3 regions of the Hydrogenophaga sp. ANAO-22 genome follow, and region 2 is predicted to be linked to each of the others. Evidence: predicted binding sites of a transcription regulator. Region 2 holds the regulator's gene; each other region holds the start of a gene.

Region 1 (9,695 bases), 2.0 Mb from region 2:
GTCCTTTCTTCGCACACTGAGAGACACCCATGAGCGACATCCTCGTCCACACCGAAGCCGGCGTCAGCACCCTCACGTTCAACCGCCCCGACAAGAAGAACTCCATCACCGCGGCCATGTACGGCCAGCTGGCCGACGCGCTGCAGGCCGCGCAGGACGATGCCGCCGTGCGCTGCGTCGTGCTCCAGGGCAACGAGACCATCTTCTCCGCCGGCAACGACATCGCCGACTTCCTCAACAACCCGCCGGCCGGCACGGATTCGCCGGTGTTCCGCTTCCTGCGCGGCATCGCGCAGTTTCCCAAGCCGCTGGTGGCGGCGGTGTGCGGCCCGGCCGTGGGCGTGGGCACCACGATGCTGTTCCATTGCGACCTGGTCTACGCCGGCGACAACGCCGCCTTCTCCATGCCCTTCGTCAACCTCGGCCTGTGCCCCGAGGCCGCGTCCAGCCTGCTGGTGCCACAGATGCTGGGCTACCACCGTGCGGCCGAGGCGCTGCTGCTGGGCGAGCCCTTCATGGCCGAGGCCGCGCTGGAAGTGGGCCTGGTCAACCGCGTGCTGCCCCCGATGGAGGCGGCCGGTTATGCGCAGGCCGTGGCCCGCAAGCTCGCGGCCAAGCCCATCAGCGCGCTGATCGAGACCAAGCGCCTGATGAAGAAGCACCAGACGCCACAGGTGATGGCCGTGATGGCCGAAGAGGGCGCGAGCTTTGGCCGCATGCTGGGCGAGCCGGCCGCGCGCGAGGCGTTTGGCGCGTTCATGGAACGCAGGAAGCCGGACTTCTCGAAGGTGTGAGGCGCCAGCGAAAAAGGCCTCGCTGATCGCGAGGCCTTTTGTCTGTCCGGGACCGCCGTGCTCAGTCCGCGCAGGTGTAGGACGCCGCCAGCGCGGCGTCACCCGAAACGTACTTCGGGTGCTGCGGGTATGAGCACATGGGCAGTGCCTTGGTGCCCGCCGTCACCGTGGGGTTCTTGCTCGGGGCGCGGTTCTGCTCCACCCAGTCCACCACCATCTGCAGGCCGTTGAACGAATTGGGAATCGCGGTCGCCGGGATGGTGGCGCCATCGCCATCGACCGTGTGGTTGGTGCCGGACAGACCGTGGCCGGTTTGTGGCAACACCCACAAGCGCGCGAAAGCGTCCACCACCGGCCGGGTCATCTTGTCGAGCACCGACTGGTAGTAGTCCAGCTGTGCGCCTGTGGAGGCCAGGCTGTCGTTCGAGCCGATGGTGATCAGCACCTTGCCGCCGCGCCGGTAGAACGTTGTCAGGTCCGGGTTCGTCGCATCCAGGTGCCGCGAGATCTGGACCCGGCGTGCATTGAGGGCGCCGCCTTCCACGTAGTCCAGCGGGTTCGCATTCAGGTTCTTCATGAGGAAGCCCGTCACGCCGAGGATGCCCAGGTGGGTGTGGTTGGTGGCACCCGGGTCGGCACCTTCCTGGCCCACATGGCGGGCAGGGATGAGCAAGCCCGAGCCACCTGGATCGGTCGTGGGCGCCCACATGCCGAACGACGTGACGCCATTGGCCAGCGGGGTGGCAAACTCATAAGGTGAATAGATGAAATTCAGCGTCTGGATCTGCCCATCGGTGAAGCAGGCGGTGGCCGTGCTGTCGGTCGGATTGGGGTCGACGTTGCCCGGGCAGCGCTTGCTCAGCCACGGATTGCGGCCGGGCGCGCCCGCCTTGACGTTGAAGATGTCCCGGCAAGCCTGGTAGTTGTTGATGATGCCGTCGGCCAGGCCATCGAGCTTGTCGCACTGGCGAATGAACTCCTGGCGGATCGCCGCCACCTTGACGGGGGGAACCCAGTTTGCCAGGGGCTTCTCCTGGATGCGGATCAGTTCGGGTGCCAGCAGCAAGGTGGAGAAATTGACGATGGGCACGGTGAGGGCCGCGCCGTCATAGTCAGCCGGGTAGCGCTGCATCACCGTCAGGCCCTCCCGGCCACCCTGCGAGCCGCCCTGCCAATACGTAAAGCGAGGCTTTTCGCCGTACATGCGCTCGGTCAATTTGACGCCCACATCGCGCGTCTTCTTCATCTGCATGAAGCCCAGGTTCATCATGGCTTCTTCGTTCAGGGCCCAGGTCGAGTCCAGGAAGCTGTGGCCGGAGTCGCTGCCCCAGGTGGCCGCGCCCAGCGCGAGGATGGCGGCAGACGGCGCGCCCGGCGCAAAGCCGTTCATGCCACCACCGCCCGTGTGCACCGCACGCAGGCTCCAGCTCGCCGGCAGCGAAACGCGGAAGTTGATCACCGGTGCGCTGGGGTCCACGGCATAGATGGCACCCGTGAGCGAACAGTAGGCCTGATTCGATCCCGCCGCGGCCGTCCAGACGGGCGCGTTCAATGTCACCGCCGACACCGGCTCGCCAATGTCCGCGACCGCGACGCTGGTGCCCAGCTTGGCCGCCGTGCAGTCGGCCGCGGTGATGGTCTTGGCATCAGCCGCCGGCAGCAGCGAGCCGGGTGCCGGAATGGCCAGGGAAGGTGTGGTCGGTGTGGACGGGGCCGCAGCTTCCTGGCCGCCACCACCTCCTCCTCCTCCGCAGGCCGCGAGCAAAACCGCAGTGCTGGCCGTCGCGAACGCGGCCATCCTGATTTGAAGCATGACTGTCTCCTACGTTTGTTTGTGGTGTCTTGCGAAGGGTTTGCGCCCATGTCGCGGAACAAGGTTAGTTCAGTTAACTAAATAAAAAGACTGGTGAATACCCTAGGAGCTGAAGCAGGCAGAATCCACCCTCTCCGGTGCATCTCGTGCTGAGGAGAACTTCATGGACAAACAGCGCAGCCTCAACACGCCACCTTCCAAGACCGTCAAGAACAGGGCGCAGTCCCGCGACGGCGCAGAGCCCGCTGCCGCATCGAAGAAGGGGCTGCCGCAGAAGGTGGTGCGTGCCAGGGCCGATGAACCCAAGCTGGCGATGGAGTCAACGCCCGCCGGGCGCCTGCGCGAGGGCGCCTTGCAGCAGCTGCTCGGCTACCAGTTGGCCCAGGCCTCCATCGTCACGATCGGCCTGTTCCAGGATGTGGTCGGGAATTCGCATTCGCTGCGCACGGTGGAGTACACCCTGCTGGCCTTGATCCACGCCAACCCGCTGGTGTCGCCCGCCCAGTTGACCAAGGCGCTCGGGCTGAGCGCCCCCTACATCACCAACGGCCTCGACAAGCTGGCTGGCCGTGGTCTGGTAGTTCGTGAAACAAACGAAAACGACAGACGAGGCTTTCACCTTTCCGTGACCGAGCAAGGCGAGTCGCTGGTGAAGGAACTCACCAGGCGCTTGCTCGACAACGAAAAAGCCAGTTTCAAGACCCTGACACCGGCCGAGCACCTCATGCTCGCGGAGTTGCTGCACAAGCTGGCACGCTCGCGCTGAAGCAAGGCGTGGGCGGCGAGACCTACTTGCCCTCGATGTCCTGCCCGATGCGCCACAACACGCCCGCCGGGTCGTTCAGGATGAAATCGCGGATGCCCCAGGGCCGGTCTTCGGGCGGCTCGGCGCGCACACCGTAGCGCTCGCCCAACCGCTGCGCCTCGACGTGCGCCCACCACGCGTCCACGTCCTCCACCAGCAAATGCATCATGAGGTTCTCGGCGAAGTCCTTCACGTAGAACTTCGTCAGCAGAAAACTGCTCCTGCCGGCATGCAGGTAGGCCATCTGCTCCGAAGCCCAGGCCTCGGTGAAGCCCAGGTCGATGTAGAAGCGCCGGGACTGGTCAAAGTCGATCGCGGGCAGGAAGGCCTTGATCTCGATGGTGGCCAGGTTGGGCATGGGCATCTCCTCGGTGTGATCGGCGCACTGTAGGGCAAGACGGCCGCCAAGTGACAGCCGGCGAGCGCCCGGACGAGATACTGTATAAAATTACAGCATGATGTCCGTCGCCCGCAAGATCCGCATCCTCGCGGATGCCGCGAAGTACGACGCCTCCTGCGCCTCCAGCGGCGGCACGCGCCGGGATTCGAGGGACCAGCAGGGCCTGGGGTCGAACGAGGGCATGGGCATCTGCCACAGCTACGCGCCCGACGGGCGCTGCATCTCGCTGCTCAAGATCCTGCTCACCAACTGGTGCGTGTACGACTGCCTCTACTGCGTCAACCGCGTCTCCAGCGATGTCGAGCGCGCCCGCTTCAGCGTGGAAGAGGTGGTGAACCTCACGCTCGATTTCTACCGCCGCAACGTCATCGAGGGCCTGTTCCTGAGCTCCGGCATCATCCGCTCGCCCGACTACACCATGGAGCAGCTCGCGGAGGTGGCCCGCCAGCTGCGCGAGGTGCACGGCTTTCGCGGCTACATCCACCTCAAGACGATTCCCGATGCCGACGAGGCCCTGCTCGCGCGCGCCGGGCGCTACGCCGACCGCCTCAGCATCAACATCGAGCTGCCCAGCCAGGACTCGCTCGACGCGCTCGCGCCGGGCAAGAGCAGCCGGCAGATCCGCCAGTCGATGGCCGGCATCCGCCTGAAGCTGGACGAAGCGCGCGAGCAGAAGACGCAGGCGCAACAGATCCGCTCCTTGCCCGGCCGGCCCGCCGCCAGCGCGCCACCGCCGCGTTTCGCGCCCGCCGGCCAGAGCACGCAGATGATCGTCGGCGCCGACGCGTCGGACGACCGCAGCATCCTGCAGGTCAGCGCCGGGCTCTACGCGGGCTACCGTCTCAAGCGCGTCTACTACTCGGCCTTCAGCCCGATCCCGCACGCCAGCGCCCGGCTGCCCGGCCAGGCCGCGCCGCTGGTGCGCGAGCACCGCCTGTACCAAGCCGACTGGCTGATGCGTTTCTACGGTTTCGACGCGAGCGAACTCGTGCTGCCCGGCGGCATGCTGGCCATGGACATGGACCCCAAGCTCGCCTGGGCCCTCGCGCACCCGGAGTGGTTTCCGGTGGATGTGAACCGCGCGCCGCGCGAGACCCTGCTGCGCGTGCCCGGGCTGGGCGCGCACTCGGTGCAGCGCCTGCTCGACGCGCGGCGCGTGCGCCAGGTGCGGCGCGCCGATATGGAGCGCCTGGGCACGGCGGGCCGCAAGGCGCTGGACTTCGTGCACCTGCCGGACCACCGGCCCGGTGCGGTGCCCTTGTCTTCCACCGCGCGGCCCAGGCCGGTCAGACAGGCCGACGTGCGCCAGCAGCCCGATCTGTTCGACGCGCCCGCCGTTGCCTGAGACGCCCATGCGCTGGCAGATCGAGTACGACGCCAACGACGTGCCCGCCACGCTGCGCGCGCTGTCGGCGCTGATCGCCTGCGGCGCCGAGCCGCACGGCGTGGCGTGGCGCGACGGCACCGAAGGGCAGGGCGATCTGCTGGGTGAAGACGCGGCCTCGCCCGCCACCGCGCCGCCGCCCGAAGCCGTGCCCCTGCGCGCGCTGCGAAGCCTGCCCGCCGGGGCCATGGACCTGGCGGATGCGGTGGCGCAGCACGCGCACCCCGAGCGGTTCCGCTGGTTGCACGAACTCGCGCTGGATCTGCAAGCCGACCCGCGCCGTTGGCGCGATGCGCTCGACCCCCGTCGCCTCGCACTGGAGCGCATGGCGCGCGAGGTGCGGCGCGAAATCCACAAGATGCACGCCTTCGTGCGCTTCCGCCCGATCGAGGACGGTGATGGCGGCGGCACGCGCTACGTGGCCTGGTTCGAGCCGGTGCATCACATCGTTCGCGCGGCCGCGCCGTTTTTCGCGCAGCGCTTCGCGGCCATGCGCTGGGCCATCCTCACACCGCGCCTGTGTGTGCACTGGAACCGCGAAGGCCTCGAGTTCTCGCCCGGGGTGGACCGCTCGCTCGCGCCCCCGCCCGATGCCGGCGAGGCCCTGTGGCTCGACTACTACCGCAGCATCTTCAACCCCTCGCGGCTCAAGACCGCCGCCATGCTGCGCGAGATGCCGCGCCGCTACTGGCACAACCTGCCCGAGACGCAGGCCATCACCGAACTGATCCGGACCGCGCCGCAGCGCAGCGCGCGCATGGTGGCGCAGGTCAGCGAGTCGCAGCGCCGCCTGCCCATCGGCGCGCCTCGCGCGGCGGCGCGCGCACCGCGCACACCGCAGGAGCAGCTGGACGACCTGGGTCGCCGCGCGCGCCACTGCTCGGACTGCCCGGTGGCCTGCAGCGCGACCCAGGTCGTCTGGGGCGAAGGCCGCGTGGGCGCGCGCCTGATGATCGTGGGCGAACAACCGGGCGACCAGGAAGACCTCGCGGGCCGCCCCTTCGTCGGGCCCGCCGGCGCGCTGCTGCGGCGCGCCATCGCCGAACTCGGCTGGCCGGTGGACGCGATCTACCTCACCAACGCCGTCAAGCACTTCCATTTTCTGGCGCGCGGGAAACGGCGCCTGCACAAGACGCCCGGCCAGCGCGCGGCCGAAGCGTGTGAGCAGTGGCTGGAAGCGGAGATCCGCCTCGTCCAGCCGCAGGCGGTGATCGCGCTCGGCGCCACCGCCGCGTCCAGCCTGCTCGGCGGGGGGGTGGGCGTGGCGCAGAGCCTGGGGCGCTGGCAGGCGCGGGCCGATGGCCTGCCGGTCTGGGTGGTGCACCACCCGGCGGCCGTGCTGCGCCGTGCTGAGTCGGGCGCGCCGCCGTTCGAGGACTGGGTGGAGGCGCTGCGCCCGGCTTGGCCTCAGGCCGCGCAGGCCTCGGCCGCCACGCCCAGCCGCGTGGCGAGTGCCGACAACAGCGCCGCCGCCTCATCGGTCGTGCCGGCCACGCCATACACATAGTTGTCCGGCCGCACCAGCGCCGCCACGCTCTGGTGGCGCTGCAGCCACGCTTCGGCCACGCCGTCGGTCTCCAGCGCGCCCACCGTGCCGAGCGCGACGCAGCGCAACCACGGCAGGGCACCCGCCCCGCCGGGCACGGCCTGGCCCGGGGCCAGCACCAGCCGCCAGCCGTTGCCGGCGATGGCGTCCATGCGCTGGCGCTGCGGGCCGCTGAGCAGCCAGGGTTGGGGGAACAGGCTGCCGCGCGCGGCGTGGTCCTGCGGCGCGAGCCAGCCTGTGCTCAGCGGCGGCAGGATGTCCTGGCGCGGCGTGTCCTTCACCTTGCCGCCGCACTGGGCGAGCATCGCCGCGTCGCGCTCGCGGGCCTTCACCGGGTCGCGTTCGCAGATCACCGCGCCCACGTGCTTGATGCGGCTGGTGAGTTCGCGCACGTGGGCCTTGCGCTCGTCGCCGTAGCTGTCGAGCAGAGCCTCGGCGCTCGCGCCGGACACCTCGCCGCGCAGCACGGCCGCGAGTTTCCAGGCGAGGTTGCTCACGTCGCGGATGCCCTGGCACATGCCCTGGCCGAGGAAGGGCGGTTGCATGTGCGCCGCGTCGCCCGCGAGGAACACGCGGCCCCGGCGCCATTGCTGCGCCACCAAGGCGTGGAAGCGGTAGCTCGACTGGCGCCACAGCGTGCCGTCCTCGGGCGTGATCCAGCGCGAGAGCAGGCGCCAGGTTTCCTCGGGGGTGGCGGCGTGTTTCGGGTCTTCGCCGGGGTTGAGCGAGATTTCCCAGCGGCGGTGGTTCTTCGGGCCGATGACCAGGGTGCAAGGCCGTTCGGGTTCGCAGTACTGCACGCTGACCTTCGGCAGCTTGGCCAGGCCGCGCTCGTTCATGAGCACGTCCACCACCAGCCAGGGTTCGTCGAAGTCCAGGTCTTCCAGCGGCATGGCCAGTGCGGTGCGCACCGCGCTGGAGCCTCCGTCGCAGGCGATGGTGTATTGCGCGCGCACCGTGCGGGCGGGCCCGCCCTGCGCACCGCCGATGGCGAGGTCCACGCCCTGGTCGTGCGGCGTGAGGCCGGTCATCTCCACGCCGAGCTCCACCACCACGTTGGGCAGCTGCGCGACGCGCGCGCGCAGGACCTTCTCGACCTCGGGCTGGGTGAACACCATCGAGGGCGTGTGGCCCTGTGGGAAGGGCGGCGCCACCATGGTCATGCGGCGGATCAGCTGGCCGTCCACGCCGAAGTACTCGGAGGGCGTGAAGGGTTCGCAGAACGGTGCCACCGCATCGGCCACGCCGAGCTGCTGGAACACCCGCATGATCTCGTGGTCCAGCGCGATGGCGCGCGGGATCTGGTGCACGTCGACGAGCCGGTCGCACACGTACACGCTCAGGCCCGCCTGGCCCAGCAGGCCGGCGGCCACCACGCCCGAGGGCCCGCAGCCCACGATGGCGACATCGAAAACGCGCTGCTGCATGGTCAGGCCTGTTCGTTCACGATGGGGTTGGCCAGCGTGCCGATGCGCTCGATCTCCACTTCGAAGGTGTCGCCGGCCTTCATCCAGACGGGTGGCGTGCGCGCCTGGCCGACGCCGGCGGGCGTGCCCATCACGATCACGTCGCCGGCTTCCAGCGTCAGCACCTCGGCCAGCAGCGCGATGGTCTCGGCCACGCTGAAGATCATGTCGCTGGTGTTGGCGTCCTGCATCACCTGGCCGTTGAGGCGGCCCTGGATCTTCAGGCCGGCGGCACCGGGCGGCAGTTCGTCGGCCGTCACCAGCACCGGGCCGAAGCCGCCGGTGCCGTCGAAGTTCTTGCCGATGGTCCATTGCGGCGTGCGCTTCTGGTAGTCGCGCACGCTCATGTCGTTGAAGCAGCTGTAGCCGAACACGTATTGCAGCGCATCCGCTTGCGTGGTGTGGCGCGGCACGGTGCGGCCGATGACGACGGCGAGCTCGGCCTCGTAGTCGAACTTGCCGGAGACGCGGGGCACCACGCCGGCGTCGCCGTGCGCGATCAGCGAGGAACTGCCGCGGTAGAAGAACCAGGGGTAGTCGGGTTTCTCGCGGCCGCCTTCCTTGGCGTGGTCGAAGTAGTTGAGGCCCAGGCACACGGTCTTGCCGGGTTCGGGCAGCAGCGGCGCGAGCGCGGCGCCGGCGAGCGCCTGCCGCTTGAAGGGCCCGGCCAGCGCGGCCTGGGCGGCGGCGTGCAGGTCCACGCCGGCCTTCAGCGCGGCGCGCAGGTCGGTCGGCACCTGGGGTTGGGCGTCGTGCAGGTCGACGAAGTCGGCGCCGTTCACGACGGCCAGGCGGGGCGCGCCGTCGCGCAGGTAGGTGGTGAATTTCATGGTGCGGTCAGGTTGCGGAGAAAAAACGGGTTCAGGGCATGGAGGCGAACAGCACGCGGCGCTGCGCTTCCTTGAGCGTGGCGCCGGGCGGCGGCGAGATGCCCCACTGGTCGACGCGGCCGGGCGGCCATTTCCATTCCGCCGGGCCCCGGGGCACGTAGCTTTCATCCACCTGCTCGACCTCGGCCGTGTACTCGATGACGATGCCGAAGGGGTCGATGAAGTAGTTGAAGAGGTTGTTGCCGGGGCCGTGGCGGCCGGGGCCCCATTCGATGGGGTGGCCGGCGTCCTTCATGCGGCCGCCGCCGCGCATCACCGAGTCGGCGTCGGGCATCAGAAAGGCGATGTGGTTGAGCGCGTCGTTGTCGGCCACGCCCACCGCGAGCGTGTGGTGGTCGTGGTTGCAGTTCATGAAGGCAATGGCCACGGTGCGGTCGGCCAGCGTGAAGCCCAGGGCCTCGGTGAGGAAGCGCTGCGTGTCGTCCACCGCGTGGCTGTTGAGCACCACGTGCGTGAGCCGCGCGGGCTGGTCGCGCTGCGGGCCGGTGTCTTCCCCGCGCGCATCGCCGTGCACCACCTGGATCACGCGGCCGTGCGGGTCGCGCAGCGTGAGGCCGGTGCCGCCGGCGGGGTCGTGATCGAGCGGGCCGATGGGCG
Region 2 (9,695 bases):
GACGGGCTGCAGCACCTCGCGTTGGCGAGGCAACTGGCCATCGCGGTGTTTGACGACCGCGGCGTGGGCAACGGTTGGCTGCTGCCCGCCGGCCTGCTGCGCGAACCCTGGCCGCCCGCGCGCCACGCGCCGTTCAGGCCCGACCTTCTCCTGCGGCAAGGCCGCGCCGGTGCACCGGCCGCCACGGGTGTGGCGGCGCCGGACATGTCCGCGTTCGGGGCGGTGCGGCAACTGGCCGCCCATGCCGTCGGCCCCCGGGGCCAGCGCATCGAACTGTCGCGATTGAAGGGCGCGCCGCTGACCGCGGTTGCCGGCATCGCCCGGCCCGAGGTGTTCTTTGACATGCTGCGGGAGGCCGGCCTCGCCCCCACGCAGCAGGTGGCCCTGCCGGATCACGCCGACCCGGCGGCCTACGCCGAGCTGGTGCACGGCGCGCGGCACCCCTTGGTCTGCACCGAGAAGGACGCGACCAAACTCTTTGCCCTTTTGCCGGCAGACGGCTCCGCGCAAGCCTGGGCCGTCCCGCTCGAACTCACGCCCGACCCGGCGTTTTTCGAGGCGGTCGACGCCCATCTGGCCGCCTGGCGCCCCGCGCCTTGAAACCCGGATCCAGCCGGCGCGACTATCATTCCGCCATGGACACCAAACTGCTCGAACTGCTGGTCTGCCCGGTCACCAAGGGCCCTCTGATCTTTGACCGCGACAAGCAGGAACTGCTCTCGCGCAGCGCGCGACTGGCCTACCCGGTGCGCGACGGCATTCCCATCCTGCTCGAACACGAGGCCCGCACGATCAGCGAAGAGGAAGCGGCGCGCCCATCGGCCCCCGCCCCGCTCGCATGAGCCTGCCCACCGCGGCGGCCGACTTCACCGTCCTCATTCCCGCCCGGCTGGCCTCCACTCGCCTGCCCGACAAACCCCTGGCCGACATCGCCGGCGTGCCCATGGTGGTGCGCGTGGCGCAGCGCGCGATGCAGAGCGGCGCCTCGCGCTGCGTGGTGGCGGCCGACGATCCGCGCATCGTCGACGCCTGCGCCGCCCACGGCGTGCAAGCCCTGCTCACGCGAACCGACCACCCCTCCGGCAGCGACCGCCTAGCCGAAGCCTGCGCCCTGCTCGGCTTGGCGGATGAGGCGTTGGTGGTCAATGTGCAAGGCGACGAACCACTGATCGAGCCGACGCTGATCGACGCCGTGGCGGCCGAACTGCGGCGCCGCGACGATTGCGTAATGAGCACCGCCGCCCACCCCCTCGACAGCACGACCGACTTCCTCAATCCCAATGTGGTGAAGGTGGTGCTCGACCGCATGGGCACCGCGCTGTACTTCAGCCGCGCACCCATCGCCTGGTGGCGCGATGGCATGGCACCCGGCCAACCCATGAGCACGCTGCCGACCCCTGCGCCACTGCGCCACGTCGGCATCTACGCCTATCGCGCCGGCTTCCTGCGGCAGTTTCCCCAGCTGGAGCCTTCGTCGCTGGAAGCCATCGAGTCGCTGGAGCAATTGCGCGTGCTCTGGCACGGCTACCGCATCGCGGTGCACATGACGGCCCATGCACCGGGCCCCGGCGTGGACACGCCGCAAGATCTTCAACGGGTGCGCGAGCTGCTCGCCAAGGCCTGAATTACGGGCCTTGCGGCGGGCGGCGGAGCCCTTTTCCTGTCAGCCAGAGCGAAGGGTGCCCGTGCTATCCTCGACCGGTCGCCCCGGCTCCCACGCCCTGGGGCCGCCGCTCGAGACAAGCGGCCACGCCATTGAAACTCTGAAAAAAGGAAAGCGATGAGACTGATTCTGTTGGGCGCCCCGGGTGCCGGCAAAGGAACGCAAGCCACGTTCATTTGCCAAAAATACGGCATCCCCCAGATCTCCACCGGCGACATGCTGCGCGCGGCGGTGAAGGCCGGCACCCCCCTGGGGCTGCAAGCCAAGGCCGTGATGGAATCCGGCGGTCTGGTCAGCGACGACCTCATCATCAACCTGGTCAAGGAACGCATTGCCCAGTCCGACTGCGCCAACGGCTTCCTGTTCGACGGCTTCCCGCGCACCATTCCGCAGGCCGATGCCATGAAGTCCGCCGGCGTGAAGCTGGACTACGTGCTGGAAATCGACGTGCCGTTCGACGCCATCATCGAACGCATGAGCGGCCGCCGTTCGCACCCCGCCTCGGGCCGCACCTACCACGTCAAGTTCAACCCGCCCAAGGTGGAAGGCAAGGACGACGTGACCGGCGAACCGCTGATCCAGCGCGAAGACGACAAGGAAGAGACCGTGAAGAAGCGGCTCGAGGTCTACAGCGCACAGACCCGTCCCCTCGTGGACTACTACAGCAGCTGGGCGCGCTCGGACGCGGCCGCCGCGCCCAAGTACCGCGCCATCAGCGGCATGGGCTCGGTCGAGGACATCACGGCACGCGCCTTCGAGGCGCTGTCGAAGTAAGCCACCCCGGCGTCCCGCAGAACACCCGGCCACGTGCCGGGTGTTCTGCTTTCAGAAGAACTCAAGCCGGGCTGGAGCGCAGGCCGTAGGCCTTGCCCTCCAGAAACACGTACTCGGCGCGCAGGATCGCTTCGCCCTTCTCGTCCTTGAACGTGAAGCCCACGGTGGACAGGGAGGCCCCGGTCTTGACCTCAGGCATCTGCCATTGCCCCAACCGGAACAGCGGCGCCAGTTCGATCTCCCAGCGCCGGTCGCGGCGCGTGGGCAACACGGTCTTGGCCAACAGCGCGGGCCCGTCGATGCCCGCCGTCTGGGCAGGCAAAGGGCGTTGGCCGAGGTCGGTCGGCAGGCGCAGGGCCTCGGGCAACTCCAGCACCAGCTCGGCGTGCGGGTTGCGCCACTTCACCTCGACCACCCGCCCCTCCAGGTAGATCGGCCGGTCCTGGTCGAAGCTGCTCCAGCCATGGTGGGCCAGCGCCCCACCCGCCCAACCCCCCAGGCCCAGCCAGGCGCCGGTCTGAATCACATCACGTCGTTGCATGAAGATCTCCTTCCCATCACACGTAACCGATCCAACGGCCGCAGGTCAGCACCAGCAGCCACAAGGCCGACGACAGCAGCATCAAGAGGCGCGCGGTGCGGTCCTGGCACTGCAGCGATCGGCGGGCGTGAAACCAGCCGGCGTTGCATCCCGCCAGCATGATCAACACCATCTTGGCTGTGAACACGCGATTGGCCAGCAGTTCCCCGGCCTGGGTACCGAACATCAGAAGGCCCGACACGGCGGCCAGCGCGAAACCCACCGCCACCAGGCCCAGGCTCAGTTTCGCTAGAGGCTCCATAGGCAGGCTCTGGCCCCAGCCGAACACCCGCAGTTCCAGCAGCGTCAGGTTGCCGAGCAACAGCGCCACGCCCAGCAGATGGGCCACTTCCAGCATGGGGTACGCCCAGGCGTGGGCACCGAGCGCGGCGAACATCGCGTCATTCCATCAGCAGGTCCAGCGCCAGCGCCAACCGGGCCTTGACCGGCGAGAGCCCGGCCGAGTGCGCGAACGGCAGGCCAGCGTGCGGCACCACCCTTCCGCGCGCACAACGCGTCGCCAGCACCACCCGCACCCCTTGTGCCTGCGCGGCATTCAGCGCATCGGTCAGCGCCTGGTGAACGGTGCCGTTGCCCGTGCCGGCCACCACGATGCCCCGCAAGGGACGGGCAGCGCCTGGCGCCATCAAGGCCCGCACCAGGCTGCCGTCCGCGTCGGCATGGCTGGTCACCAGTTCGACCCGAGGCAGGGCATCGGCCGCCAGGAAGCGGGCCAGCGGGGCTGGATCGTGGGAAGCAACGGAGGCGCCCCGGGATCGGAAACGGCGCACCTCCCCCTCCTCCACACAAGCCAGCGGCCCCGCGTCTCCGGAGTCAAAAGCGTCCAGGCGGTAAGTGTGCACCTTCGCCACCTCCAGCGCGCCGTGCACCTCTCCGGCACACACCACCACCACGCCGGCCTCCCCCTGCCGCACCACGGCCAGCGCGTCGGCAAGATTCTGCGGCCCATCCGGCACCAGCGCGGAAGCCGGGCGCATCGCGCAGGTCAGCACCACGGGCTTGGTGGGTTGGAGCAGGCGCTGCAGCACGAACGCCGTTTCCTCCAGGGTGTCGGTGCCGTGCGTCACGATCACCGCGGACACCTGGCAATCGTCCAGATGCACCTGGAGCCGTGCCGCCAGCGCCTGCCACACCGGCAGGCCCATGTCCTTGCTGTCGATCTGGGCGACTTGTTCCACTGCCAGAGGCATGCCGGCCAAAGCCGGCACGGCCGCCACCAGATCGGCCACGCCGACCTGCCCCGCCACGTAGCCCACATTGTCGCCCGCCTGCGCCGCACGCCCGGCGATGGTGCCGCCCGTGCCCAGGATCACGAGCCGCCGGCCCTGATTTGTGTCCACCACTTGCCAATCCTTGAAAACTGGTTAAAAATACAGATACTGGATAAGAAAACAGGTATCAGCCACTTCCCGCGTTGTTCCTGTCTTCCCAGATGGCGTTCCCCTTGGCCACCACGTTCCCGACGAGGTCCTCATGCTCGACATGCCCCATACCGCACCGAAGCTCACCGCCCGGCAGCAACAGATTCTGGAATTGATCCAGACGGCGATCGCACGCACCGGCGCACCGCCCACCCGTGCCGAAATTGCCAGCGAACTCGGGTTCAAGTCGGCCAATGCCGCCGAAGAGCATCTGCAAGCGCTGGCGCGCAAGGGCGTGATCGAACTGGTCAGTGGCACTTCGCGAGGCATCCGCCTGCGCAGCGAAGACCTGCAGTCCATCAACGATTCGCGCGGGCGCCAGCTTACACTGCCGATCCCCAGCCTGGCCCAGCTGGTGCTCCCCCTGATCGGTCGCGTCGCAGCCGGTTCGCCCATCCTGGCGCAGGAGCATGTGGACCAGACCTACCAGGTCGAGCGCAGCCTGTTCCAGCGCACGCCCGACTACCTGCTCAAGGTGCGTGGCATGTCCATGCGCGACATCGGCATCATGGACGGCGACCTGCTCGCCGTGCAGGCCACGAAGGAAGCCAAGAACGGCCAGATCGTGGTGGCCCGCCTGGGTGACGACGTCACCGTCAAACGCTTCATGCGGCGCCAGCACCTGATTGAATTGCACGCGGAAAACCCCGACTACAAGACCATCGTCGTCGAGCCGGGCGAACCCTTCGAAATCGAAGGACTCGCCGTGGGCCTGATCCGCAACAGCTTCCAGCTCTGACCGATCCCGGTCCGTGTCGCCTCAGCAGGTGGCGGGCGTTTGGTCCCGGTGGGTGCACAACCCACCACAAGGACACATCCCTGCGAAGGCGTTTGATTTTGCAATCCTGCCTGTGTTCAACCCCACCCAATGGAGTTTCGCATGGGAAAAATTTTCAACACCAACACGTGGCGCGCCCCTTTGCAGTTGATCGACTGCTGGTTGCCCTCTCCCGCTCTTCGCCGGGCACCGGCCGCCAACGAGCCCGTGGCCACGCGGGCTGTGCAGCGATTTGCGCGTGCCGGGTGGCTCAAGCGCGCCAGCACGGCCCGCACGTCACCTGTCTTGCGGGCCGTGCCACCGGCAGCGGAGCCTGTGCCTCGCGTGCGCGTGCTGCAGCAGACTGGTCCCGCGGCAGCGCACCGGGCCGGTGTCAGGCTGGTGATCTCGGGCCGCATCAACGATGTGTGCGCCGAACTCGATCGACTGGCCGACCAGGAACGCCAGCTGTCCACGCGCGCGGCCTGAACTCGGCCGCCGCCAGCGAGCACACGGCCATCCTCCAGGCTCCCGGCGCGCCGTGCCTGCTTGTAACCAGGGGTCAGCGGCCCGGAAGGCCTGGGAGGTGAAGGCACAATAGGGTCATGAATATTGTGATCCTTGATGACTATCAGGACGCTGTGCGCAAACTGCGGTGTGCCGAGAAACTGGAGCCTTACCCGGCCAAAGTCTTCACCAACACGGTCAAGGGCGTGGGCCAGCTGTCCATCCGATTGCGCGATGCCGATGTGCTGGTCCTGATCCGGGAACGCACCGCCATCACCCGTCAACTGGTTGAAAAACTCCCCCGGCTCAAACTCATCGCCCAGACCGGGCGCGTGGGCGGGCATGTGGACGTCAATGCCTGCACCGAGCGTGGCATCGCGGTGGCCGAGGGCGTGGGTTCACCCGTCTCCACCGCCGAGCTCACCTGGGCCCTGATGCTTGCGGCCATGCGCCGCATCCCGCAATACGTCTCCAACCTCAAGCATGGCGCCTGGCAACAGGCCGGGCTGAAGGCCGCGGCCATGCCGGCCAACTTCGGCGTGGGCATGGTGCTGCGTGGCAAGACGCTGGGCATCTGGAGCTACGGCCGCATCGGGCAGATGGTGGCAGGTTACGGGCGGGCCTTCGGCATGCGCGTGATCGTGTGGGGCAGCGAAGAAAGCTGTGCCCGCGCCGCGTCCGATGGTTTCGATGTGGCCCCCAGCAAGGCAGCCCTGTTTGAAACGGCCGACGTGCTGAGCCTGCACTTGCGGCTGAGCGAGACCAACGCGGGCTGTGTGACACCCGAAGACCTCGCCGCCATGAAGACCTCCGCGCTGCTGGTCAACACCTCCCGCGCCGAGCTCATCCAGCCCGAGGCGCTGATCGCCGCGCTGAACCGGGGTCGCCCGGGCATGGCCGCGATCGACGTGTTCGAATCCGAGCCCATCCTGCAAGGCCATGCCCTGCTGCGGCTCGAAAACTGCATCTGCACGCCCCACATCGGCTATGTCGAGCAGGACAGCTACGAGATGTACTTCTCCTCCGCGTTCGACAACGTGGTCAACTACATCAAGGGCACACCGACCAATATCGTCAATCCAGGCGCGCTGCAGGTTCGACGCTGATGGCTGCGATCGACCTCACCCCAGAAAAAACGCCGGTTGTCACCGGCGTTTTTTCTGGGTCCCAAGGGCGTCAGCGTTTGCCATCCGGCTTCGAGCCTGGCTCGTCGTCGGGCGGCATGAAGTCCAACACCTCGAAATCGATCAGGTTGCTCAGGGGCAGGTCCTGGGCGTCACCCGCCTTGGCGGTCGGCTCCACAGGCGGCGATACCTCTGGCAACAAGGCCTCGAAGGCAGAGAACTCGGAGAGGTCGTTCAGGTTGATGTCCAGGCCCAGGTGGGAGGACGCAGGCACCAGCACACCCAGGTCCATCGGCTGGGTGTTGCGACCGCCAGCAGGCTCTTCAGCGACGGGGGGCTTCTTGCCGGCTGGCGCGCTCGGACGCCGGCCGTCGGCTTTCAGCGGTTGCATGTTCGTGTGCCGGAATTCGCTGTGCTTTGCCGCGGACGGCTCGTCTCGCTTGATCAGCTCCTTGGCCATCGCGTGCAACAGCAACAGCTCCCGGTACGCCTCGAGATCGAACACCTCGACTTCGTCGTCGCTGGCGTCGCGGAAGATCGATTCCTCGATCAGGTCCAGCACCCGGGGCTCCGGCCACAGCGACTGAATGCGGCTGAAGGCCGTTTCGTAGGCTTCAAGGCCTCGGCCACCGTCGGTGTAGCGGTTGAAGGGCGGCGCGCCGGCATTGAAGACGTGGTTGAACTCGTCGCGCAGGGCGTCGTAGTCTTCGCGGCGCCCCAGGCGGTGATAGAGCTTGAACAGATCCAGGTAAGCCAGGGGGCTGGGCTCATGGCTCTCGGCCAGGTGGTTGCGCAGCACCTGGATGGCCTGTTCGTCCTCACCCAGCGACACGAAAAAGTCGGCCTGCTGCTGAATGTCGAACAACTCTTCCGTGGCCACCGAACGGGAGATGCCCAAGGCGCTCGGTGAAAAATCCCGACGGTCGCGCGATGGCAGCGCAACCGCCGATTCCGGCTGTGGATCGCTCTCGCGCGCAGCGGCGCCATCGAGGGCCTGCAAATCGTCCAGCGACGAATCCTGATCCAGGTGGAGGTCGAGTTCCACGCCGCCGGGCGCGGGTGCCGCCACCGTCGGAGCGCCCTGGCGCACGGGTTTGCGAAGCTGTGCCGGCAGGGTTTTGTCTTCAGGCGTCGAGGACCACCACGCACGGGATGCCTCGGACCCGGCCTGCGCTGGACGGCGGCGCGACGCCATCAGCAGCGCCAGAAGCGTCAGCAACAGCAGCGCGCCCAGCAGGTACACCAGCCAGTTGCGGTAGCGCTGGTCACGCGCCTCGTTCAGTTGGGCGTTCAGCTCGCCAATGCTGTTCTGGCTCTGGGCCCGGGCGTTGCGCAGTTGCTCGGCTTCCGCCTCCAGCGCCGCGAGTTTCTGAGCGTCCCGCAGGATGTCTTCCGGCGACGCGCTGAGAGACTTCCAGAGCAGGCCGGCGGCGGCGCGGGCTTCTTCGGAGGTGGCGGGCTCACTCAGCAAGAAGGGCGAGAGCTTGAGCGTCGGATCGCGCTCGATGCCCGCATCCAGATCGATCGGGTCCAGCTGCAGGCGGGGCGCCGCAGGGGGTGCCGGTGGACGGCGCACCACACTGCTCGCACGGGGCGACGCGGTGGCACCCGGTTTCGCGGCGGGCTTGGGCGCAGGCCGTGCCGATGGCGAAGCCACAGGGCCAGCCGCAACGGGCGGCCGAGCGCTGGCGGTGCTGCTCTCAACCGGGCTGCCGCCCGCGACACCGGGACCCGCAGGCGTGGAAGGCGCCTGCGCCACCGCCGGGGGCGTCACGGCCACCGGGTTGTTGGATCGGTCGACCGGCGCCATCGGCTCGTTGAGCGGGTCGGCCAGCAGCACGAAGCGGCGGGTGAACGCGGTGCCGCAGCCGGCGCGCACGTACAAGGTGACGATGGGTTCGTTGATGGGCTGCCGGGTCTGGATGCGCACCGAGGACTCGGCCTCGGCTTTCTGGGGCGTGCTGCGAACCAGACCGGGCGACACTTGCGTATCGCCAAAAAAGACATCCGCATTGAGGCACTGGTTGGTGAGATCCTCACCCGGAGCGAGAAGAACCTGGACCCGGACATCGAGAGGTTGTCCGATGACAGCTGCACCACTGTGCCGCCCCAGCGTGGCCGCCGAACTGCCCAGCGCAGTTAATAGCAAAATACAGCCTGTCCATGTCTGGCGCACGTTGGAAGCCCTTCGTTCTTTCGTTGGATCATTTTGTCATAGCTCCAGGCACCCTCATTCCAAATACAACACACTTATGCAACCCATATTTCTTCATACGGGCATCGTCGGGACCGGTGCCATGGGCCGCGGCATTGCCCAGATGGCGGCCCAGGCCGGCAGCCAGGTCTGGCTCTTCGACGTGCAGGCCGGCGCGGCGGAGGCCGCCCGCGCCGCCCTTCAAGGCACCTGGCAGACGCTGGTGGGCAAGAACCGCATGGAGGCCAGCCAGATGGAAGACTGCCTTGCACGGGTGCATTTGGCCGGCGCGCTGACCGACCTCGCGCCCTGCGATCTGGTGGTGGAAGCCATCGTCGAACGGCTCGACGTCAAGCAACGCCTGTTTGCCGATCTCGAAGCCATCGTCCAACCCGATGCGGTGCTGGCCACCAACACCTCGTCGCTCTCGGTCACCTCGATCGGTGCCGCGCTCAAGCGCCCGGCCCAACTCGCTGGCTACCACTTCTTCAACCCGGTGCCCCTGATGAAGGTGGTCGAGGTCATTGCCGGCCTCAAGACCAGCGCCACGGTCTGCCAGCGCCTGACGGACTACACCCGCCAGTTCGGCCACACGCCGGTCTCGGCACAGGACACGCCGGGCTTCATCGTCAACCACGCCGGCCGCGGCTACGG
Region 3 (9,695 bases), 400 kb from region 2:
TTTCCCCGGCGTGGGCTGGGTGGTGGGCGGGCTCACGGCGGGGGTGCTCTGGGGCCTGCTCGCGCTGCTGCCGCCGGTGCCCGCCGCGCTGTGGGTGGCGGTGGTGCTGAGCACCGTGTTCAGCGTGATGCTCACCGGCGCCTTCCACGAGGACGGCCTGGCGGACCTGGCCGACGGCCTGGGCGGCAGCGCGCAGCGCGAACGCGCGCTGGAGATCATGAAAGACTCGCGCATCGGCAGCTATGGCGCCATCGCGCTGGTGCTGGTGCTGCTCACCAAGGTGGCGCTGCTCGCGCTGCTGGCGCAGGGCAGTGGCTGGCTGGCGGTGGTGGCGCTGTTCGCCGCGCACGTGACCTCGCGCACCTTGCCCCTGCTGGTCATCCGCACGCTGCCGCACGTGGGGGACACGCCGCAGTCCAAGAGCAAGCCGCTGGCCGAGAGCCTGTCCAACGCCGGCCTGTTCGCCGGCCTGCTCTGGTGGGCGCTGGCGATGGCGCTGGCGGGGTGGCTGCTGCCGGGCGCGCCCTGGGGGCCTGCCGTGCTGGGGGCCTTGGTCGGCCTGGCCTGGATGTGGCGTCTGCTGCAGCGCCGTTTGCAGGGTTTCACCGGCGACGGCCTGGGCGCCACGCAGCAGGTGTGCGAGCTGCTGTTCTACCTGGGGCTGGCCTTGGCGCTGCCGGTGCTCGCATGAAGCTCTGGCTGCTGCGGCACGCCCCGGTGATGCTGGGCCCGGGCCTGTGCTACGGGTCGAGCGATGTGCCGGCCCATGCCGCGCTCACGCGCGAAGCGGCCATGGCGGTCTCGCCCCTGCTGCCGCCGGGCACGCCGGTGTGGGTGTCGGGCCTGTTGCGCGCGCAGCAACTCGCGGCCGCGCTGCAGGCCGAGCGCAGCGACCTGGGCGCCGCGCGCATCGACACACGGCTCAACGAAATGGACTTCGGCGTCTGGGAGCTGCAGCGCTGGGACAGCGTGCCGCCCGACGCCTTCGACGCCTGGATGGCCGACTTCGCGCACCACCGCTTCGGCGGTGTCGAGAGCACGCAGATGCTGCTCTACCGCGTGGCCGCGGCGCTGGGCGAACTGCGGCCCGCCACCAGCACCGACGTGCTCTGGATCACGCACGCCGGCGTGATCCGTGCGGTGCGGCACATCCTGGACAGCGGCGGTGTGCACATCCGCGAAGCGGCCGAGTGGCCCAAGGACGCGCCCGAGCCGGGCGGCTGGGTGACGGTCGAGCTCTGAGCGGAGGAGCGCCTACAGCCCGAGCCAGCCCAGCAGCTCGCGCAGCTTCTTCTCGGCGGTGGTGTCGAAGGCCTGGATGCCCACGCTCTTGAGCACGGCCTGGCCGGCCTCGGAGTCGGGCAGGGCGCGCAGGGCCTTCTGCATGGCATCGATCTGGGCCGGGGTGAATTCGCGGTCCACGATCAGCGGAAAGTAGGGCTGCGACACGCTGGTGTGCAGCACGCGGTGGCCCGTCTTGTCCAGCGACTTGGCCACGCCCGAGTACGAGGCCACGCCGCCCACGTCGGCGAACTTGTTGGTGAGGTAGAACGGCACCGCGCCTTGCTCACGCACGCGCTGCACGTTCTCCTTGGCGATGTCGATGCCCGCGTCGCGCAGGGCCGAGGCGCAGAACTTGGCCATGTAGGCCGCCGGCTCGGGCAGCACCAGGCGCTTGCCCTTGATGTCCGCCACCGTCTTGTAGGCCGACTCCTTGGGCACGACGATCAGGCACTGCCCATCGGGCTTGGCCGAGGCCACGTACTGGTAGCCGTAGTCGCGCATGCCACGCGCCGGGAAATCGCTCGGGCGCGCCATCGCCAGGGCGAAGCGCCGCTCCTTCATGCCTTCCTCGAGCGAGGAGAACTCCCGGATGAACACCACGTTCACCTTCTGGTTGATGCTCTTGCCGATGACATCGGCCAGGCCCTGGTACTTGGCGATCACGCGCGCGTGGTCGGTGCCGCCGGACGTGCCTTCGCTGATGGCCAGGATCAGGTCTTTGGCATGGGCCGCTGTGCCCACGCAAAACGACAGGGCCAGCGCGGTGCGCACAAACAATGCTTTCATTCTGATATTCCCCCGGATGGAAGATTGCCATCCTAGATGCACCAAAGGCGTGCGTCCCGGTGCGGCGACGAACGTGGCTTTCCAAGCGCCTGGAGGTGGCGCCCGGGGCGGCTCAGAGCGAGGTGGTTTTGTCCTTGAAATCGCAACAGGCGATCACCGCGCAGCGCGGGCACAGCGGCTTGCGCGCCTGGCACACGTAGCGCCCGTGCAGGATCAGCCAGTGGTGCGAGTCCACCGCGTAGGCGGGCGGCACGCGCTTCATCAGCTGCAGTTCCACCGCCAGCGGCGTCTTGCCCGGCGCCAGGCCGGTGCGGTTGCTCACGCGGAAGATGTGCGTGTCCACCGCCATGGTGGGTTCGCCGAAGGCCACGTTGAGCACCACGTTGGCCGTCTTGCGGCCCACGCCGGGCAGGGCCTCGAGCGCCTCGCGCGTGCCGGGCACCTCGCCGCCGTGCTGTTCCACCAGCATGCGGCAGGTTTGCATCAGGTGTTTGGCCTTGCTGCGGTACAGGCCGATGGTCTTGATGTAGCCCTCCAGCCCTTCCAGCCCCAGGTCGAGGATGGCCTGCGGCGTGTTCGCCACCGGGAACAGCTTGCGCGTGGCCTTGTTGACGCCCACGTCGGTTGCCTGCGCCGAGAGCAGCACGGCGGCGAGCAGCTCGAACACGCTGGTGTACTCCAGCTCGGTCTGCGGGGTGGGGTTGGCGGCCTGGAGCGTGGCGAAAAAAGCTTCGATCTGGGTGGGCGTCATGGGCTGGGATTCTCGCTCAGCTCAGCCGCGCTCGGCCTCGGCGCGCAGCCAGTTCGCGAAGTCCAGCGCGTCGGGGTTGTCGTGCGCGTGCTCCGCCACTTCCACGTAATACCCCCGGCGCGTGGCCGCGCCGCCGCTGCGGAAGGGCGCGACCAGTTGCTTCTTGTCCAGCAGCGACTGCAGCAGCGGCAACCGGCCGATCACCACCCCCTGGCCGGCCACGGCGGCGGCCACCGCGTCGGCGTACTGGGTGAAGTGCATGGCGTTCTTCATGCGCATGTCCTGCAGGCCCATCACCTGGAACCAGGGGTCCCAGTCCGAGGTGATGGCGTGGCCGGCGGGTCTTTCCACGGTCAGCAGCGTGTGGTGGGCCAGGTCGGCGGGCTGGCGCAGCGGCGCGCCCGGCTGGCGCAGCAGGGCCGGCGCGCACAGGGGCTGCACCACTTCTTCGAACAGCGCCCGCCCGCGGCCGGCGCTGGACGGCACGAAGCGCACCGCCACGTCCAGCCGATGGCGCTCCAGGTCCATCATGTCCATCGTGGCGGAGATGCGCACGTCCACCAGGGGATGGTCGGCGGCGAAGCGGGCCAGGCGGGGAATCAGCCAGAGCGAAGCGAAACCCTGTGTGCAGGTCATGGCGACCTGGCGCAGGCGCGGGCCGGGGCGCACGCGCGCCGAGGCGTCGCGCAGCCGCTCCAGCGCATCGCGCGTGGCCCGCTGCATCACCTCGCCGGCTTCGGTCAAGACCAGCGCGCGGTGCCGCCGCTCGAACAGCGGCGTGCCCAGGCTGTCTTCCAGCAGCTGGATCTGCCGGCTCACGGCCGACTGCGTGAGGTTGAGCTCCTGCGCGGCCAGCGTGAAGCTCAGCGTGCGCGCCGCCGCGTCGAAGCAGGGCAGCAGGTCCAGCCGCAGCATCTGCGAGCGCGGCAGCGGGAGCAGTTCGGCGCCGGTTTTCACATTCTTGAATGGCATGCGAAGCATTCGAAATGAACGTTTGTCCAGTATAGGGCGGCTCCGTACAGTCATGCACATCCCTGATGCGAAAGGAGCGTTCCATGACAACCGACACCTTGACCGTGGACCTGAACATGCCCCACCGGGCCGTGAAGGCCATCCCCTCGGGCGCCTTGCGCCTGGTCTGCCGCGAAGGCAGCGTCTGGATCACGCTGGACCACGACCAGCAGGACGTGATCCTCAACGCGGGCGAGCATTTCGTCGCCCAACCGCACCACCGCGTGATCGCCTACGCCCTGCAGACCGCCGTGCTGCGGCTGGAACCGCTGCCCTGCGCGCGGCGCGCCACCGCCTCGCGCTGGAACTGGCTGCCCCGGCGCCGCGCTCGCGCCCTGGCCGTGGCCTGAGGGAGGCCGCACCGGGCGCCCCACGCCGGTGCGCGAGAATGGAGGCCGTTGTCCATCACGACCTCACGGAAACCGCCACCATGCCCTTCACCATTCCCTTCGCCGACCGCCTCAACAACGTCGAAACCTCCGCCATCCGCGAACTCTTCAAGCTGCTGGGCAAGCCCGGCATCATCAGTTTTGCCGGCGGCTTTCCAGACAGCGCGATGTTCGATGTGGACGGGATCCGTGAAGCGGTGAACGCCGCGCTGACCGAAGAGGCCGGTGGCGCGCTGCAATACGGCGCCACCGAGGGCTACCAGCCCCTGCGCGAACAGCTGGCCGCCTTCATGGCCAGCAAGGGCGCGAAGGACGTGGGCGCGAACGACCTCATCGTCACCACCGGCAGCCAGCAGGGCCTGGACCTGCTGGGCAAGACCCTGGTCTCGCCCGGCGACAAGGTCATTGTCGAAGGCCCGACCTTCCTGGCCACCATCCAGTGTTTCCGCCTCTACGGCGCCGAGCTCATCAGCGCGCCGGTGGACGGCGACGGCGTGAAGACCGACGAACTGGACAAGCTCATCGCAGAACACAAGCCCAAGTTCGTCTACCTGATCCCCACCTTCGGCAACCCCAGCGGCGGCCTGCTCAGCCTGGAACGGCGCAAGCGGGTGCTGGAGATGGCGGTGAAACACGACACGCTGATCGTCGAAGACGATCCGTACGGCGACCTCTACTTCGGCGCGGCCCCGCCGCCCAGCCTGCTCGCGCTCAGCCCCACCGTGCCCGGCAGCCGCGAACGCCTGGTGCACTGCGGATCCTTGAGCAAGGTGCTCAGCCCCGGCCTGCGCGTGGGCTGGATGGTGGGCCCGGCCGAGCTGCTGGCCAAGGCCACCATGTGCAAGCAGTTCAGCGACGCCCACACCAGCACCTTCGCCCAGGCCACCGCCGCGCAGTACCTCAAGGCCGGCCGCATGCCCGCCACGCTGGACAAGGTGCGCAAGGTCTACGCCGAGCGCGCCATCACCATGGGCAACGCCCTGCGCCGCGAGCTGGGCGATGCGATCGACTTCGTGCAACCCCAGGGCGGCCTGTTCGTCTGGGCCAGCCTCACGGGTGCCGGCGGCAAGGTGAAGGACGGCGGTGAGCTGGCCAGGCGCGCGATCGAAAAAGGCGTGGCCTTCGTGCCTGGCGCGCCGTTCTTCGCGCGCAACCCCGACCACGCGACGCTGCGCCTGTCCTTCGCCACCGTGGGGCTGGAGAAGATCGAGGAAGGGATCGGGCGCCTGGGCCAGGCGGTCTGAGCGGCGGCGTCAGCCAGAGCGCTTCTTGGTGCGGCTCTCGGCCTTGCGGGATTCCAGCCGCTCCGCCTCGGCCACGGCCAGCACTTCTTCCAGTGCCGTGATGGCCAAGGCCATTTCCTGGCGAAAGAGCGGCGCTGCTTGCCTGGCGTTGTGCAGCACGTGCCTGGCGCGCTCCGGGTCGATCTCGCTGCCGTAGCGCCTGCGGCCCACGTGGCGAAAGCCGCGCAGATCATCCAGCATAGTCTCCATGCCGGTATAGACGCTGTTGACCGTGGCGCCGGCCAGCTTGCCGTAAGCCCAGTCCCCTGCGGCGGGGTTCTGAGCTTCCCAGCGCCCGAACTCCTCCAGCTCTTTGTCGAGCTTGGCCATCTCGGCCTCGAAGTCTCTTCTATGCATTCAGGCTGTCCTGTATGCGGGCAAAGGCGTCGGGTCCGATGGTCTCTTCGGCTACGACATCCACCGGGATGGTGAGGCGCTCGGCCAGCGTTTCGGAGACCGCGCGCATGGCCCCCAGCGGCCCGGGGTCGGTGATCAGCAGATCGATGTCGGAGTGGGGCGTGGTCTGGCCTGTTTTCATCGAGCCGAAGAGACGGACCGTCACGCCTTTTTTCTTCATGGCCGCGATGATTGCGCGCGCCTCTTGCCGACCCAGGCGCAGACGCGCTTCGGCCTGCCGCTGTGTGCCGGCATCAGGTTGGTGGAGCGAGAGCCTGGGGTGGGCCCGCGTCTGCACGTGCATTGGGGGTTCAGGTGCCCTTGGTTTGGCGGGCCTGCCCCGGGGCAGCCTCGGGTCGGCCACATCCGAGGGGATGAGCCACAGGGTCAGCGGCCCCAGGCTGTGCTGGGCGGCGCCCGGGATTCGACCGGTGCGGCACAACTGCCGCACCCGTTCCGCGCTGATCCCATGGGCCTTGGCGTATTCCGCAGGCGAAAGCAGGGAGACGGGCGCACCCGATCCCCCGGAAGAAGGCCGGGCAGAGCGTCGAGCGGAGTGAACGGGAACCATGGCGCATTCTACAAAAACCGTAGACCCCCACAATATTTAATGAGCCGCCGCTTGCCCTTCAGATGGACAGGACTTGGGCTTTCATATACTGTACGGAGATACAGTATCTTGACGCATCCCAGACCTCCCCGCGCACTCATCCCGCCATGCTGCCCGCCGTTTTCTGGCAGGAGGACGATCCGTCCCCGGCCCCCATACCCGTTCGCCCGGTGCCGCCGCCCGCTGGTGGCCTGCCGGCGGCCGTGGCCGCGGCGCTGTGGCGGGGTGACCAGCTCGGCGCGCCGGTCTCGGCGGTGTGGCCCAGCGGCTTCGCCGCGCTGGACGCGCAGTTGCCTGGCGGTGGCTGGCCCGGCCACGGGCTGACCGAAATCCTCACCCCGCACAGCGGCACGCTGGAATGGCGCCTGCTCGGGCCGGCGCTGCGCCAGGTCTGTGCCGCCGGGCAGGCGGTGGTGGTGATCGGCCCGCCGCTGTCGCCGCACCTGCCCGGCCTGCGCTTCGAAGGCCTCGACGAGCGCCAACTGGTCTGGGTGCAGGCCGACACGGCGGCCGAGCGCCTGTGGTCGGCCGAGCAGCTCATCAAGGCCCAGGCCGGCGGCGCGATCGTCGCCTGGCTGCCGCGGGCGAGGGCAGCGCAGATCCGCCGGCTGCAGGTGCTCGCCACCGGCTTCGAGTCGCCGGTGTTCGTGTGCCGGCCCATGCACGCCCTGGGCGAGTCGTCGGCCGCGCCGCTGCGCGTGCAGGCCTGCGTGGGGGTGGACTGGGAGCTGCAGTTGCGCATCGCCAAGCGCAAGGGCCCGCCGCTGGAGGCCACCCTGCACCTGCCCTCGGTGCCGGGTGGCCTTGCCACCATCCTCCCACCCCGGCTGCGTGAGCCCAGCCGGTGGATGCCCCGAACCGAAGAGAACGAGCATGTTGTGGTCCGCCCTGCTGCCCAGCCCGAGCGCCGGCACAGCCCCGCCCACTGAGGCCGCGCCGCAGCGCGCGCTGGCGACCTGGGCCTTGCAGTTCACGCCCCGCGTAGCCCTGGCCGACGAAGCCGTGCTCATGGAGGTGGCGGCCAGCGCGCGCCTGTTCGGTGGCCGCCGTGCCTTGCGCGAGCGCGTGTGGGGCGAAGCCCGCGAACTCGGCGTGGCGCAGCTGGCCTGGGCGCCCAACGGCCTGGCCGCGCTCGCGCTGGCGCGCGCCGGCATCGAGAACGGTTTCCAACGCCCGCTGGCCGCGCTGCTCGACACCCTGCCCATGGACACGCTGAGCGCCGTGCGGCCGCACCGGCTCACGCTCGAACACATCGGCTGCCGCACGCTGGGCGACGTGCGCGCGCTGCCGCGCAGCGGCCTGGGCCGCCGCTTCGACCAGCTCCTGTTGCAGGCGCTCGACCAGGCCTACGGGACCGCGCCCGAGGCGCACGACTGGGTGGCGCTGCCCGAGCATTTTGAAGAGCGGCTCGAACTCATGGCCCGCGTGGAGCAGGCGCCGGCCCTGCTGTTCGGCGCGCGGCGCCTGCTGCGCGTGCTCAGCGGCTGGCTGGCCGCGCGGCGCGCGGGCGTCACCGCCTTCACGCTGCGCTGGGCACACGACGCGATGCGCGCGCGCGCGGCGGGCGAGGGCGGCGAGATCACCATCCGCACCGCCGAGCCCACGCGCGACATCGAACACCTCTGCCGCCTGCTGGGTGAGCACCTGGCGCGCGTGAAACTGCTCGCGCCCGTGGGCGACCTGGTGATGGTGGCCACCGAGGTGCGGCCGCTGCATGACGTGAGCGCCTCGCTGTTGCCCGACACCGTGCGCCAGGGCGAGCAACTGGGCCTGGTGCTGGAGCGGCTCTCCGCCCGCCTGGGGCCGCAGCGCGTGCTGCGCCCGGTGCTGTGCGAAGACCACCGCCCCGAATGGATGTGCCGCTGGCAGCCGGCCACGCTGCCCCTGCCGCGCCAGGGCGCGCCCGGCACCGAACTGCCACAGCCCGGCTTCGTGCTGCCCATGCCCTTGCGGTTGGCCGTGCGCGACCACCGGCCGGTCCACCACGACAGCGAACTGGTCATGCTGCTCGGGCCGCAGCGCGTGGAGGGCGGCTGGTGGGACCGCGTCGAAGGCGCCGAGCGCATGCGCAACGTGGTGCGCGACTACTGGGTGGCCCTGTCCCCGCAGGCCGGCGTGCTGTGGGTGTTCCAGACCCGGCTGGACGGCGCGCCCGCCTGGTACCTGCATGGGCACTTCGCCTGAAGGCACTGCCATGAACGCCGATGCCCTTCCCGATTACGCCGAGCTGCGCTGCCTCTCGAACTTCAGCTTCCTGCGCGGCGCCAGCCACCCCGAGGAACTGGTCGAGCGCGCGCAAGCCCTGGGCTACCGCGCCCTGGCCCTGGTGGACGAGTGTTCCCTGGCCGGCGTGGTGCGCGCCCACGTCGCCGCGAAAAAGCACGGCTTCAAGCTGCTGATCGGCAGCCAGTTCCAGGTGCGGTGCGACGCGCCCTTCACCCTGGTCGTGCTGGCCTGCAACCTCAACGGCTACGGCAACCTGTGCGAATTCATCACCCGCCTGCGCCGCAGCGCCCCCAAGGGCACCTACCGGTTGACGGTCGGCGACATCGATGCCGCGGCCCTGGCCGACTGCGTGGTGATCGCCGTGCCCGACCGCCACAGCGACCAGGATCCGATGGACACCATCGCGCGTTGGCTGCTGCAGCACTTCATGGGCCGCTGCTGGCTCGGCGTGGAACAGCTCTGCCGTTTCGACGACGAAATGCGCCTGCACCAGCTGCGCCAGAGCAGCGCGCTCACCGCCGTGCCGCTGGTGGCCGTGGGCGACGTGCGCATGCACGTGCGCTCGCGCAAACCCCTGCACGACGTGCTCACCGCCACGCGCATCGGCAAGCCGCTCACCGAATGCGGCTTCGCGCTGGAGCCCAGCGCCGAGCAGCGCCTGCGCGCGCGCCTCACGCTGGGTCAGCTCTACCCCGCCGACCTGCTGGCCGAAACCCTGGCGGTGGCCGCGCGCTGCGATTTTTCGCTGGACGAACTGCGCTACCAGTACCCGAGCGAGGTGATCCCCGAGGGAGAAACGCCGCAGAGCCACCTGCGCCAGCTGACCGAAGAAGGTGCCCGCAGGCGGTGGCCGCAGGGCACGCCCGAGGCGTTTGCGAAACAGATCGAGCACGAGCTGGAACTCATCGCCTACAAGCGGTACGAGCATTACTTTCTGACGGTGCACGACATCGTGGCCT

The links. The regulator LexA, encoded in region 2, represses DNA repair genes until DNA is damaged. The targets are predictions, from matches to a motif close to ACTGTATNNNNATACAGT.
Region 1: the regulator LexA is predicted to act here: its motif matches at 3,850-3,867, upstream of ABSY19_RS17925 (putative DNA modification/repair radical SAM protein).
Region 3: the regulator LexA is predicted to act here: its motif matches at 6,559-6,576, upstream of imuA (translesion DNA synthesis-associated protein ImuA).

The regions. Positions count from the first base shown of each region.
Region 1 is NZ_CP159956.1:3,727,454-3,737,148, forward strand. Features, by position in the region: gene ABSY19_RS17905 (enoyl-CoA hydratase) at 30-794, shown strand; gene ABSY19_RS17910 (tannase/feruloyl esterase family alpha/beta hydrolase) at 856-2,607, opposite strand; gene ABSY19_RS17915 (MarR family winged helix-turn-helix transcriptional regulator) at 2,771-3,373, shown strand; gene ABSY19_RS17920 (VOC family protein) at 3,396-3,770, opposite strand; gene ABSY19_RS17925 (putative DNA modification/repair radical SAM protein) at 3,871-5,157, shown strand; gene ABSY19_RS17930 (UdgX family uracil-DNA binding protein) at 5,165-6,703, shown strand; gene ABSY19_RS17935 (bifunctional 3-(3-hydroxy-phenyl)propionate/3-hydroxycinnamic acid hydroxylase) at 6,604-8,169, opposite strand; gene ABSY19_RS17940 (fumarylacetoacetate hydrolase family protein) at 8,172-9,038, opposite strand; gene ABSY19_RS17945 (VOC family protein) at 9,070-9,695, opposite strand, start outside.
Region 2 is NZ_CP159956.1:5,685,725-5,695,419, reverse strand. Features, by position in the region: gene lpxK (tetraacyldisaccharide 4'-kinase) at 1-600, shown strand, start outside; gene ABSY19_RS27735 (Trm112 family protein) at 636-842, shown strand; gene kdsB (3-deoxy-manno-octulosonate cytidylyltransferase) at 839-1,624, shown strand; gene adk (adenylate kinase) at 1,781-2,437, shown strand; gene ABSY19_RS27720 (DUF6152 family protein) at 2,499-2,978, opposite strand; gene ABSY19_RS27715 (hypothetical protein) at 2,995-3,414, opposite strand; gene ABSY19_RS27710 (asparaginase) at 3,419-4,381, opposite strand; gene lexA (transcriptional repressor LexA) at 4,521-5,198, shown strand; gene ABSY19_RS27700 (hypothetical protein) at 5,340-5,705, shown strand; gene ABSY19_RS27695 (D-2-hydroxyacid dehydrogenase family protein) at 5,822-6,829, shown strand; gene ABSY19_RS27690 (FimV family protein) at 6,900-9,023, opposite strand; gene ABSY19_RS27685 (3-hydroxyacyl-CoA dehydrogenase) at 9,100-9,695, shown strand, end outside.
Region 3 is NZ_CP159956.1:5,285,217-5,294,911, forward strand. Features, by position in the region: gene ABSY19_RS25600 (adenosylcobinamide-GDP ribazoletransferase) at 1-691, shown strand, start outside; gene ABSY19_RS25605 (histidine phosphatase family protein) at 688-1,242, shown strand; gene ABSY19_RS25610 (phosphate/phosphite/phosphonate ABC transporter substrate-binding protein) at 1,255-2,070, opposite strand; gene nth (endonuclease III) at 2,183-2,821, opposite strand; gene ABSY19_RS25620 (LysR substrate-binding domain-containing protein) at 2,843-3,793, opposite strand; gene ABSY19_RS25625 (DUF2917 domain-containing protein) at 3,877-4,182, shown strand; gene ABSY19_RS25630 (PLP-dependent aminotransferase family protein) at 4,275-5,465, shown strand; gene ABSY19_RS25635 (hypothetical protein) at 5,475-5,861, opposite strand; gene ABSY19_RS25640 (nucleotidyltransferase domain-containing protein) at 5,854-6,204, opposite strand; gene imuA (translesion DNA synthesis-associated protein ImuA) at 6,618-7,439, shown strand; gene ABSY19_RS25650 (Y-family DNA polymerase) at 7,384-8,694, shown strand; gene ABSY19_RS25655 (error-prone DNA polymerase) at 8,705-9,695, shown strand, end outside.